3 regions of the Pseudomonas triclosanedens genome follow, and region 2 is predicted to be linked to each of the others. Evidence: predicted binding sites of a transcription regulator. Region 2 holds the regulator's gene; each other region holds the start of a gene.

Region 1 (4,265 bases), 1.4 Mb from region 2:
GTATCCACCTGGCGCAGCACCTGCGGCGGGAAACGCCGGGCCAGGCTCTCGCGCGGCAGGGCGAGCAGTTGCCTCAGGCTGCGCAGGCCCATGCGCGTAAGGGCGGTGGCGGCTTCGCGCGCCAGGCCGAGGCGCTCCAGCGGCATCTGCCCGAGGTACCGGCGCAGTTGTTCGTCGTCGTGGACCGCCAGGCCATCGTAGGCATTGGCCAGGATGCGCGCGGCAGCGGGATTGGGCGCAGCGGTGATGCGGTGGCGGAAGCCCAGGGCGCTCAGTTCCTTGCGCAGACGTGCCTCGAAATGCGGCCAGGGGCCGAACAGTTGCAGGCTGGACTGCACTTCCAGCAGCAGCGCGCGCGGATAGTGCTGGCTGACTTGCGAACTGAAGCCATAGGCCCAGGCCGCCAGCAGGTTCTGCCAGCGCTCCACGTCGCGCAGGTCATGCTCGGCGGTGGCGAAGTCGCGGCTCAGGGCCTGGGCGGCGGCGAGCGACTGGCCGGGCTTGAGCCCGAGAGCCCGTGCGGCCGGGTTCACCGCTTGCAGCACGCGGCGTTGTGCTGGCCCGGCGAGCAGCGCCAGGGCGGCGTCCGGTTCGGGGCGATTGCGCAGTGCGCCATCCATCGCCAATTGCGGCAGGAGAATGCAGGCCCAGAGCATGCCGGCCTCAGTGCCAGGGCAGCGGGATCGGGCGCGCCGGCGCCAGGCCGCCACGGCACTTGAGCACGCGCAGTTGCGCGGGCTTTGCGTCCAACGCCAGGCGCAGGGCGGCAGGCGAGGGGTTGAGGGCCTCGCGCTGCGGACGGTAGGCGAAGGCCAGGGTCTGCCCGGTCTCGGCCGCTACCTGCAGGCGGCGCAGAGCGCGGTCGTCGGCCTGCTGCGGCCAGCACAGCACTGCGCCGCAACTGCCCGAGCGCAGGCACTGTTCGGTGGCCCAGAGTGCATCCCGGCCGGTGGCCTGCACGATGGTCAATTGGTCGAGATCGACTCCGGCGGCCTGCCAGGCCGCCGGGTAGGGCACATGGGGCGGGGCCACCAGCACGATGCGCTCGCCGGCGGCGCCGAGCCGCGCCAGGGTCGGCCATACCAGTTGCAGTTCGCCGATGCCTTCGGCTGCGGGGAGTATTTCGCTGAGCGCCGCTTCCGGCCAGCCACCGCTGGGCAGGGCCTGGTCCAGCCATGCGTGGCCGGTAGGTTGCAGGCTTGGCGGCAAGCCCTGGGGCTGGCCCTTCCAGACCTGGCGCTGGTGAAGCAGGGTATCGAGCGCGACCACGCTGCCCATCACGGCCTCCCGGCCGGCGAGCGGCGACGGCCATGCGTCCGGCCGGAGGACCGGGGCAGATGGATGGCGGGAGGGTGCATGGGGTTACTCGGAATCAACTGTATGGATATACAGTTTATCCGGTGGATTTGTGTCGTCAATGACAGTTGGTCTGTCGGCGGTTCGTTCCGGCGTGGCCATGCCGGTTTCTACAGGCTGGTCTTGGCGTTGCCGGTTTCGCAGGAGGGGACTTTGCCCGCGAAACCGCCCAGGGGAGCGGCGCGCGATGGCGCAACGGGCTGCGAGGAATGCTCCGTCCACAAAAAAGCCCCGCGCTTGGCGGGGCTTCTTCTTTACCTGTCGTGCGATCAGTTGGCGGCGGCAGTCATGTCCGCCACGCTTTCGCCACGATGTGCGCTGAATTGCGGAGCCAGCGAACCGATGATCATGCCGATGGCGCTGAAGATCAGGCCGACCAGTTGCGGCGGCCAGAAGTCGCCTTCCTGGTGACCCAGTTCCAGCGATACCCAACCGATCAGGCCACAGGCGATGGCGGTCAGGGCGCCCTGGGTGGTGGCGCGCTTCCAGAACAGACCGAAGAACAGCGGTACCACGGCGGCTACCAGGGTCACTTTGTACGCGTTGCCGACCATCTCGTAGATGCTGGCGTTGGAGAACAGCGCGAACACGCAGGTGGCGACGGTCATTGCCAGTACGCTGCAACGCATGGCCAGTAGCGCCTGGCGGTCGGTCATGTTCGGCAGGAAGTGCTTGACGATGTTCTCGGTCAGGGTCACCGACGGGGCCAGCAGGGCGCCGGAAGCGGACGACATGATGGCGGAGAGCAGGGCGCCGAAGAACATGATCTGGGCGAACAGCGGGGTCCGCTCCATGATCAGGTGCGGCAGGATCTGCTGGGAGTCTTCGGCCAGCCAGTGCTTGACCATCACCGGGTCGATCATCTGCGCGGCGTAGATCAGGAAGATTGGCAGCATGCAGAACACGAGGTAGCAGCTGGCGCCGGTCATGGTGGCGCGGGAGGCGATCTTCTCGGTCTTGGCCGACATCACGCGGGCATAGACATCCTGCTGGGGAATCGAACCGAACATCATGGTGACCGCCGCTCCGAGGAAGGCGACGATGTCCTTGGCCGAGGTGCCATGCAGGAAGGTGAACTTGCCTTCGCTGGCAGCGTGGCTGATCACGTTGACCGGGCCGCCGGCCATGTCGCCGATCAGCCAGACGAGATAGAACAGGCCGCAGACGATGATGATCATCTGCAGGAAGTCGGTCAGTGCCACGGACCACATGCCACCGAACAGGGTGTGCAGCAGAACGATGACGGTCCCAATGATCATGCCCTGGGTAGTGGTCAGGGCGCCGTCGGAGAGCACGCTGAAGACTACGCCCAGCGCGGTGATCTGCGCGGCGACCCAGCCCATGTAGGAAATGATGATCACCAGGCTGGTGAAGATTTCCACGTGCTGGCCGAAGCGCTTGCGGAAGAAGTCACCGATGGTGAGCAGGTTCAGGCGATACAGCGGGCGGGCGAAGACCATGCCGACCAGCATCAGGCAGCCGAAGGAGCCGAACGGGTCTTCGATGATCCCGGCGAAGCCTTCTTCGAGGAACGTCGCCGGAATGCCCAGTACGGCTTCGGAGCCGAACCAGGTGGCGAAGACCATTGTGACGACGAGGGGGAAGGACATGCTCCGGCCAGCGGCGGCATAGTCCGAGGAGTTGTGCACGCGGGTGGTGGCGTAGAAACCGACAGCTACGGTGATCACCAGATACACCGCTACAAACCAGATCAGCATTTGTTCGTTCCGTTGGCTCGCCGGGAACCGGGCTGCCGGGTTCGAGCCCGGGCAGAGGTGCCGCGACTGACAAGTTGTTTTTGTTGTGTTGTGCGGCGCGGTTATCCGGTGCACCAGGCAGGGGGAGCCGGAGAAACGTAACCAATTGCGACAACGGGCCGCAGTCTGCCAAATGCGTCAAATATGTCAAACACTTAAAATGCATATGAGCGAAAAAAATTACATGGCCGGACGGATGGTGGTCGTAAAGGTTTGATTTGATTGAATGCTAACGATCTGCAATGACCGATTAGTCGTTTATTTTTTACAGGGCATGTTCGATAAGCAGAACGTCGGCTAACCCGCTAGGCTCTTGGCACGTCCGCCATTCAAGGATCGCCATGCTCGACCACCTCGACCTGGCCCAGTTGCTTTCCAGCTACGGTTATCTGGCGCTCTTCGTGGGGTGCCTGCTGGAAGGCGAGACCATCCTCATTCTTGCCGGTCTGGCGGCGCACCAGGGGCTGCTGGGGTTCGCGCCGGTGGTGTTCTGGGCGTGGCTGGCGGGAGCCTGTGGCGACCAGTTGCTGTACTGGATCGGACGCCGTGCCGGTGAGCGCGCCCTGCCGTGGATCCAGCGGCGCGGCCTGGCGGTGGAGCGCGTCACCGGGTTGATCGAGCGGCACCCGCTGCTGGCGGTGTTCGCCGTACGCTTCCTGTACGGCATGCGCCTGGCCGGACCGTTGCTGATCGGCGCCAGTCGTGTCGCTCCGCTGCGTTTCACACTGCTGAACCTGCTCGGTGCGTTGTGCTGGGCGCTGATTTTCGCCAGCGCCGGCTACTGGGCGGGGCAGGTGCTGGAAAACTGGCTGGGCAACTTGAGGCCCTACCGTTTGCCGATCCTGCTCGTGGCCCTGTTGCTGATCGGTGGCGGGGTATTCTGGCGACATTGGCGGCTGCATCGGGCCAGGCGTGGCGGCAACCTGTCGCGGCGATAGCCTTGCCTTGATTCAGAGCGGTTTGGATTCCTGCCCGTGGCGATTAGAATTGCCGCTCTTTTGTTCAAGGACGCAGTCATGAGCCTCTACCAGCCCGGCATTCTCGCCACCCCGGTTCCCGCCCACGCCCGCCATCTGTTCTTCGACCTGAGGTCGTTGCAGGAACTGCCGGCCGCGCTGGATCGCCTGGTGCAGTTCGCCGACGGCTCGGCCG
Region 2 (4,265 bases):
AACTCGCCAACGGCCTGCTGCCAGCGCGGCAACTGTTTGTATTCGACGCCCGGCCAAGCCCTGCCCCGCATGCGTTGCAAGCGCTTGGGCACCTTGACCTTAAGACGCTGGAGGGCGCCCAGGGCCAGTTCGGCGGAACCGCGATCATTGCATACCAGCCCCATGTCACAACCGGCACTCAGCGCGGCCTCGATACGGTTTGCGGCATCTCCCACCACATGAGCGCCGGCCATCGACAGATCATCACTGAAGATCACGCCGTCGAAGCCCAGCTCGCCACGCAGGATGTCCTGCAGCCAGCGGCGCGAGAAGCCGGCGGGATTCGGGTCGACCTGCGGGTAGATCACATGGGCGGGCATCAACGCATCCAGTTCGGAAGACAGGCGCTGGAACGGGAGCAGATCGCTGGCGCGAATCTGCTCGAGACTGCGCTCATCCTCGGGAATCGCTACATGGGAGTCCGCCTCGGCCCAGCCGTGACCAGGGAAGTGCTTGCCAGTCGCAGCCATGCCGGCATCGTGCATGCCGCGAATGAATGCGCCAGCGAGCGCAGTGGCGCGCTCGGCGTCACCCTCGAAGGCGCGGCTACCGACCACAGCGCTGCGCTGGTGATCAAGATCGAGCACCGGAGCGAAGCTGAGATCCAACCCCACTGCCAGCACTTCGGTCGCCATCAGCCAGCCGCACTGCTCGGCCAGACGCTCGGCGTTCGAACTGTCCCCCAAGGCACGCATTGCCGGCAACCGCAGGAACCCCTGGCGCAGTCGCTGAACACGCCCGCCTTCCTGATCGACGGCAAGCAGAAGATCCGGACGCACGGCACGGACCGCCGTGCACAGCTCACGCACCTGACGGGGCGATTCGATGTTGCGAGCGAAGATGATCAGGCCGCCCACTTCAGGGTGGCGCAGGATCTGGCGGTCCTCGGCGGTCAGCCAGGTACCGCCGATATCGAGCATCAGAGAGCCTTGCATGTCATTTCCTTAATTCAGTCCCGCCGCCCGCCAATAAGGGCAGGCGGCTTCATCGATACGAACCCGGCAATGGAGAGGCACGCGAGGAAAGAGTTCCAGCAGGTCATCATTGCGCAAGCGAATGCAACCGTGGGAGACCGGCACGCCCACCGGCTCGCAGTCCGGCGCACCGTGCAGATAGATGTAGCGGCGGAACGTATCGACCTCGCCCATTCGATTGCGCCCTGGCTCGGACCCACAGAGCCAGAGGATACGAGACAGGATCCAGTCGCGCCTGGGAAATGCCTCGTGCAGCTCCGCGGACCAGACTTCGCCGGTCCAGCGCCGCCCCTTCAGTACCGCCCCCCGGGGCAGGCCATCCCCGATACGTGCGCGTACCTGATGCTCGCCACGCGGCGTGCAGCCAGAACCATTGCGCTCCCCGGCCCCTTTTGCAGCCGAGGATATCTGCAGGCGCAGCACCAGACGCCCTGCGGCAAAGCCGTAGAGCATCTGATCGGCAAGGGAAACATGCAGGAGATCGAGGTCAGCCATGACCGGCTACTTTAGCCGATCAAGCCAGTGCAGCCCAGCCTGGGTCAGACCTTGGCAGGCGCCGAAGCAGACGTCTTGGCCCGAGGCTTGGGCTGCGCGCCAGCCAGCGAAGGATCGCTGAGACCGCTGTCCGCGCGCATGCCAGCGGCGAGGAACGGCACCATCAGACGCATTACCTGCTCGATGGAAGTGTTCACGCCGAAATCGTTTTCGGCCATCGCTCGCAGCGCCTTGATACCGGACATACTGAACGCCGCGGCGCCAAGCATGAAATGCACGCGCCAGAACAGTTCAAGCGGCGGAAGACGCGGCGCTGCCTCGTTCACCAACAGCATGAAGCGGCGGAATACCTTTCCGTAGACCTCTTCGAGATACTTGCGCAAGTGCCCCTGGCTCTGACTGAACGCAAGGCCGAGCAAGCGCATGAAGATAGAAAGGTCATTGCCGCTGCGCGGCTTCACCGCCATCGCCTGGACGACCAGCAACTCGAGGAGTTCCTCAAGCGAGGCACGCGGCGAATCGGGCTTGGCCTGGCGACGATCCAGTTCCTTTTCGAGGCTGGCGCAGAACGGGCCGAGGAAGCGCGAAAAGACAGCCTGGATCAACGCCTTCTTCGAGCCGAAGTGATAATTCACCGCCGCGAGGTTCACCCCAGCCTTGCTGGTGATCAGACGCAACGAGGTCTCGGCGAAGCCCTTCTCCGCGAACAGCTGTTCCGCAGCATCCAGGATGCGTTCGACGGTTTCCGACTGGGCCATGGCTACTCCGCGCCTGACAAACACTTGTTTGAAACATACGTTTCAGCCTCGCGCATTGTCAAGCCGGAAGCGAAGAATTGTTTACAAAAACGTAGGCAATACGACGAACAGCCCACCTGAAAGCAAGACGCTTCCCAGAACGCAAAGGTTACATGGATGAATACCCGGCCAACAGCCACCAGAAATAAAGCATTGCCAGGCGGCCATCACTGTATATAATTCCAGTCACTGTATAAAAAGCCAGAGTATGGACATGCTGAAGCTGACGCCGCGCCAAGCCGAGATCCTCTCCTTCATCAAACGCTGCCTGGAAGACAACGGCTACCCGCCCACCCGCGCCGAAATCGCCCAGGAACTCGGCTTCAAATCGCCCAATGCCGCCGAGGAACATCTCAAGGCCCTTGCTCGCAAGGGCGCCATCGAAATGACCCCTGGCGCCTCGCGCGGCATCCGCATCCCCGGTTTCGAGCCCAAGGCTGCCGCAAACGATGACGAACTGCCGATCATCGGCCGTGTCGCCGCCGGCGCACCGATCCTTGCCGAACAGAACGTCGACGATACCTGCCGCATCAATCCCACCTTCTTCAATCCGCCGGCCAACTACCTGCTGCGCGTGCGCGGCCAGAGCATGAAGGATGTCGGCATCCTCGACGGCGACCTGCTGGCCGTGCACGTCACTCGCGAGGCCCGCAACGGCCAGATCGTGGTTGCGCGCCTGGGTGAGGAAGTAACCGTGAAGCGCTTCAAGCGCGAGGGCAGCAAGGTCTGGCTGATCGCCGAAAACCCGGAGTTCGCCCCCATCGAGGTCGATCTCAAGGAACAGGAACTGGTCATCGAAGGCTTGAGTGTCGGCGTGATCCGCCGCTGAACAGGAGGCACCCATGCAGTACCCGCAGCCATTGAACCTGCCGCAACTTCCGCTGTTCCAGGAGGCACTCTGGGCAAGCGGTACTGCTTCCCTGCTCCCGGAGCTGATGGATGAAGAGCCTGCTACCCCCGACAGCGCCTTCAGCGAGATTGTCCTTCGCGGCCTGCACGGCCAATGTCTGACACTTCTGGCACCGATGCTGCGTGAACTTAGCGAGGAAAGCGATTCCCGCTGGCTGACCTTGATCGCTCCGCCCTCCAGCCTTACGCCAGACTGGCTGCGCAAAGCCGGCCTGAATCGGGAGCGCATCCTGCTCCTGCCGGCCAAGGATCAAGCCGCCGCCCAGGCACTCGCCTGTGAAGCACTCCGGCTGGGCAACAGCCACACTGTCGTGAGCTGGTTGAATCTCAGCTCCCAGGCGCGCGCGCAGCTATCCCGCGCAGCCGTTACCGGTCAGGCGCAAAGTCTGAATATTCGTCTGGGGTAATGAAAGCTTCGTCGCGAATGCGGCGAAGCAGGGGCATGCGCTTAATGCAGGACGCGAGGGTCTTCGTCCATGCCGACATCACCGCCCTCGGCGAGACGACCTGCCATCTGCACACCCACGTTGAACATCGCTTTGGCGATCTCGATGTGCTGCCCCTGCAGGAAGCCTTTCGCGTCGGCGGAGAATTCCAGAGTCACCAATGCCTCTTCCTCGTCCGCGCGACGCAGCACAATACGCCCGTCAGGCAGCTCTACGATTTCCAGAAATGAGGTTGGCATAGCGAACGTTCTCCACAGCAGAACGCGTAGTGTAACAGCCACATCCGCTACACCCTAGCCCAACGTTCCCCTAGGCAGCCTGTTGGTCGGAATTATGAATCAGAGCTCGGTCAAAGACGCACGGAAACGCAGCACCAGTTCTTTCAAGGATTTACGCCAGGCTTCCAGCTCGTCATTGCCGAGCTCGACAGGCACTTCATCGCCTACATTGACCGTCTGGATCAGCGGCTGCGTCGGGTCTACCTTGGCCTTCTTCGGCTCGCTCGGCGGCTGGAACAGCGCGGCGTATGCAGCCAACAAACGGGCCAGCCAAGCCTCGGGAGACTGTGCGAGTTCGACCATTTCCGCGAGCTCCGGGCTCGGTGC
Region 3 (4,265 bases), 1.0 Mb from region 2:
CCCGGCCTGGATGTGCAGAGTTGCCCGTTGGGGATATTCGGCAAGGCTGTGGCCAGGCCGGATGAGCGTGTGCTGGAAGAGGGGGAGCGGGTGGAGATCTACCGGCCACTGATCGCCGATCCGAAGGAGGTGCGCAAGCAGCGCGCCGCTCGAGCGAAGGCCGCGAGAGGCTGAACGCGGAAAACGAAAAAGCCCGGCGTTGGCCGGGCTTTTTTCGTTGTTGAATCCGCTTACTGCGGGTTCTTGTCGAGCGGTTCGGGGGTGGGAACGGGCACGGTCTCCACCTGATCCACTTCGCGCTGGATCTGTTCTTCCACGGAGCCGGGCTTGGCCGGTTCGTCCTTGGGCTGTTCGGGCTGTTGCTGGGCCGGCTGCGACGGCGTGGTGGCCGGAGTGCCTTCCTTGCCGAGAATCGATTCGTCGCGGCTGACGCCGGGCATGAAGTCGCCGTTCAGGCCGATGAGTTGGTCGTTTGCGCCGAAGTACAGGCTCATGCGTTCCTGCTGGCGCTGACCGCCGCCGGGCTGGATGCTGTACAGGTAATCCCAGCGATTGGGGTGGAACGTGTCGACGATCAGCGGGTTGCCCATGATAAACCGCACTTGGCGTCGGGTCATTCCGGGCTTCAACTGGTCTATCATGTCCTGCGTTACGACGTTGCCCTGCTGGATGTCGATTTTGTAAACCCCCGGGAAAGAACAACCGGCGAGTGCGGCAAGTCCCAGCGCGAAAGCGAGACTGGTCAGCATGAGCTTAGCGTTTTGCATCGGGGGGTGACTTCCACTATCTTGGCTGAGCGACGAAATCCCGATCATACCTGCATTGAGGGAAGCTGCGAAGCATCCCGCGCCGAGAAAGCACACATGGTTGAAAATAGCGAACTGCGCAAAGCCGGACTGAAGGTCACGCTGCCGCGCGTCAAGATCCTCCAGATGCTCGATTCCGCCGAGCAGCGCCACATGAGCGCGGAGGATGTCTATAAAGCGCTGATGGAGGCTGGCGAGGACGTAGGCCTGGCAACCGTATATCGCGTGCTGACCCAGTTCGAGGCCGCGGGCCTGGTGGTTCGTCACAACTTCGACGGTGGCCACGCGGTGTTCGAGCTGGCCGACAGCGGCCACCACGATCACATGGTCTGCGTCGATACCGGCGAGGTCATTGAGTTCATGGACTCCGAGATCGAGAAGCGCCAGAAGGAAATCGTCAAGGAGCGTGGCTTCGAGCTGGTCGATCACAATCTGGTGCTGTACGTGCGCAAGAAAAAATAAGCGTACGCAGCAATGAAAACGGCGACCCTGGGGTCGCCGTTTTCGTTACCGGCTATGCCGTGGCAGGCATCAGTCCTGCACGGCCGAGTCGACCATCTTGCGCGCGTGGGCCAGGGACTCCTTGGTCAGGTCGACCCCGCCCAGCATTCGCGCGATCTCTTCGACGCGCTCGGCTTTCTTCAGGTTGGCCACCGCCGTGCGGGTCTCGCTGCTGCCGCGGTCCTTGTGTACAAAGAGATGCTGGTGCCCCTGTGCGGCGACCTGTGGCAGGTGCGTGACGGTAAGGACCTGGCCGCGCTCGCCCAGGCGGCGCAGCAATTGGCCGACCACCTCGGCGGTGGGGCCGCCGATGCCGACGTCCACTTCGTCGAATACCAGGGTGGGCGTGCGCGAGGTCTGTGCGGTGATTACCTGGATCGCCAGGCTTATGCGGGACAGCTCGCCGCCCGAGGCGACCTTCGCCAGACCTTTCAGCGGTTGGCCCGGGTTGGCGCTGACCAGGAACTCCAGCAGCTCCAGGCCGTTCATGTTCGGCTCTTCTTGCGGCACGCTGCGCAGTTCGATGGAGAAGCGCCCGCCCGGCATGCCCAGGCGCTGCATTTCGACTTCCACGGCCTTTGCAAGTTGCGGGGCGGCTGACTGGCGCATCTGGCTGAGTTCCGCGGCCTTTTCCTGGTAGTGGCGGGAGTAGGCGGCGAGTTCATCGCCCAGCCTCTCAATGGCTTCGTCGTCTGCATTGAGCGCTTCGAGCTCGTCCAGCAGGCGCTGTTGCAGGTCCTGCAGTTCGTGGGGCTGCACCCGGTGCTTGCGGGCCAGGCTGTAGATCGCGTCCATGCGTTCTTCGAGCTGCTGCAGGCGCATGGGGTCGGCGTCGAAGTGATCGACGAAGCGATTCAGCTCGCCAATGGCTTCTTCCACCTGGATCTGTGCGCTTGAAAGCAGGTTCACGGCTTCGTTCAGAGCGGCTGGCTGGCTCTGGAAGGCGGTAAGCCGGTTGAGGCTGGAGGTGAGGGCGGACAGGACGTTGCCGGCATCGCTCTCGCTGCACAACTCGACCACTTGGCGGCAGGCGGCGATCAGGTTGCCGGCATTGCTCTGGGTCTTGTGTTCGGCTTCGAGCTGCTCCAGTTCATTCTCGCCCAAACCGAGGTTTTCCAGTTCTTCCAGTTGGTAGCTGAGCAATTGGTGGCGGGCGCGCTGTTCGTCGCCGCTGCGCGACAGGCGATCCAGTTCCTGGCGGGTCTGCTTCCAGCGCTGCGCTGCCAGTTGCACCTGGCGTGCCAGGTCCTGGCTGCCTGCGTATTCGTCGAGCAGGCGGCGGTGCGTGTCGGCCTTCAGCAACGACTGGTGCTCGTGCTGGCTATGGATGTCGATGAGCAGCTCGCCCAGGTGCTTGAGGTCGCCCAATGGGCAGGGCGTGCCGTTGATGTAGGCGCGGGAGCGGCCTTCGGCGGTGATGACTCGCCGCAGGATGCAGGGGCCGTCCTGTTCCAGGTCGCGTTCGGCGAGCCAGTCGCGGGCTTCGGCAATGGCGCTGACATCGAAGCTCGCGAGAATGTCTGCCTTGTCGGCGCCGGGGCGCACCACGCCGCTGTCGGCGCGGTCGCCCAGGGCCAGGCCGAGGGCGTCGAGCATGATCGACTTGCCGGCGCCGGTTTCGCCGGTGATCACGGTCATGCCGGCGGCGAGCTCGAGATCGAGGTGCTCGACGATGGCGTAGTTGTGCACGGACAGGTGAACCAGCATGGGTGGCGGCTCCAGAGAGTTGTCTGGTTATTTATACAGTATTTTTTACCGCTGGCAATTCTCTCTCCTGCCCTTGAAGAAGCCGAATCGCGCCCCATATAGACGGCAGAGCCGCGGACCTTGGGGTTCGCTTTGTTTTCAAAGGCTTATTTTCTTTTTAGGAGAGAGGCATGTCTGACGAACAACAGACTCAGGATTCCCAGTTCAACGAGCAGCCGGATACCGGCGCTGCCGAGGACCTGAACGCCCGCGTGCTGGAGCTGGAAGAACAGGTTGCCGCGGCGAAGGATCAGAGCCTGCGTGCTGTCGCTGAATTGCAGAACGTCCGCCGCCGTGCCGAGCAGGATGTGGAGAAGGCACACAAGTTCGCTCTGGAGAAGTTCTCCGGCGACCTGCTGCCGATTGTCGATACCCTCGAGCGCGCGCTGGAGATGTCGAGCCCGGACGACGAGGCGATCAAGCCGATGCGTGAAGGGATCGAGCTGACCCTCAAGATGTTCCACGATACCCTCAAGCGCTACAACCTGGAGCCGGTCGACCCGCACGGCGAGCCGTTCAACCCCGAGCATCACCAGGCGATGGCGATGGAGGAGTGCGTGCACCTGGAGCCTGGCAGCGTAGTCAAGGTGTTCCAGAAGGGGTATCTGCTCAATGGCCGCCTGTTGCGTCCGGCGATGGTCGTGGTCAGCAAGGCACCCGAACAAACTCCGCCCTCGATCGACGAGAAGGCTTGAAATCCACCACCCGGTCCCCATCTGGGTAATCAACCGAGCAGAAGACCCGCAGCAGGGTTAGCGCGGAATCTAATTTCTGGAGAGTGAATATGGGCAAAATCATTGGTATTGACCTGGGGACCACCAACTCCTGTGTGTCCATCCTGGAGAATGGTAACGTCAAGGTCATCGAGAACGCCGAAGGCGCTCGTACCACCCCGTCGATCATCGGCTATGCCAATGACGGCGAAATCCTGGTTGGCCAGCCGGCGAAGCGCCAGGCCGTCACCAACCCGAAGAACACCCTGTACGCGGTCAAGCGCCTGATCGGCCGTCGCTTCGAAGAAGACGTCGTACAGAAAGACATCAAGATGGTGCCCTACAGCATCGTCAAGGCTGACAACGGCGACGCATGGGTCGAGGCCAAGGGCCAGAAAATGGCTCCGCCGCAGGTTTCCGCCGAAGTCCTGAAGAAGATGAAGAAGACCGCCGAGGATTATCTGGGCGAGCCGGTCACCGAAGCGGTCATTACCGTTCC

Evidence for each region. Region 2 encodes LexA, which represses DNA repair genes until DNA is damaged. Its sites were predicted from a motif close to CTGTNTNNNNANACAG; they were not measured.
Region 1: the regulator LexA is predicted to act here: its motif matches at 1,377-1,392, upstream of imuA (translesion DNA synthesis-associated protein ImuA).
Region 3: the regulator LexA is predicted to act here: its motif matches at 3,038-3,053, upstream of recN (DNA repair protein RecN).

The regions. Positions count from the first base shown of each region.
Region 1 is NZ_CP113432.1:2,791,513-2,795,777, forward strand. Features, by position in the region: gene OU419_RS13035 (Y-family DNA polymerase) at 1-656, opposite strand, end outside; gene imuA (translesion DNA synthesis-associated protein ImuA) at 664-1,278, opposite strand; gene OU419_RS13045 (sodium:solute symporter family protein) at 1,626-3,074, opposite strand; gene OU419_RS13050 (DedA family protein) at 3,455-4,051, shown strand; gene OU419_RS13055 (Dyp-type peroxidase) at 4,130-4,265, shown strand, end outside.
Region 2 is NZ_CP113432.1:4,220,651-4,224,915, forward strand. Features, by position in the region: gene nagZ (beta-N-acetylhexosaminidase) at 1-974, opposite strand, end outside; gene OU419_RS19580 (L,D-transpeptidase) at 984-1,508, opposite strand; gene OU419_RS19585 (TetR/AcrR family transcriptional regulator) at 1,553-2,266, opposite strand; gene lexA (transcriptional repressor LexA) at 2,520-3,134, shown strand; gene sulA (SOS-induced cell division inhibitor SulA) at 3,148-3,621, shown strand; gene OU419_RS19600 (hypothetical protein) at 3,663-3,899, opposite strand; gene OU419_RS19605 (DUF6586 family protein) at 3,999-4,265, opposite strand, start outside.
Region 3 is NZ_CP113432.1:5,247,034-5,251,298, reverse strand. Features, by position in the region: gene OU419_RS24325 (RnfH family protein) at 1-174, shown strand, start outside; gene OU419_RS24320 (outer membrane protein assembly factor BamE) at 231-767, opposite strand; gene fur (ferric iron uptake transcriptional regulator) at 864-1,268, shown strand; gene recN (DNA repair protein RecN) at 1,338-3,014, opposite strand; gene grpE (nucleotide exchange factor GrpE) at 3,185-3,748, shown strand; gene dnaK (molecular chaperone DnaK) at 3,838-4,265, shown strand, end outside.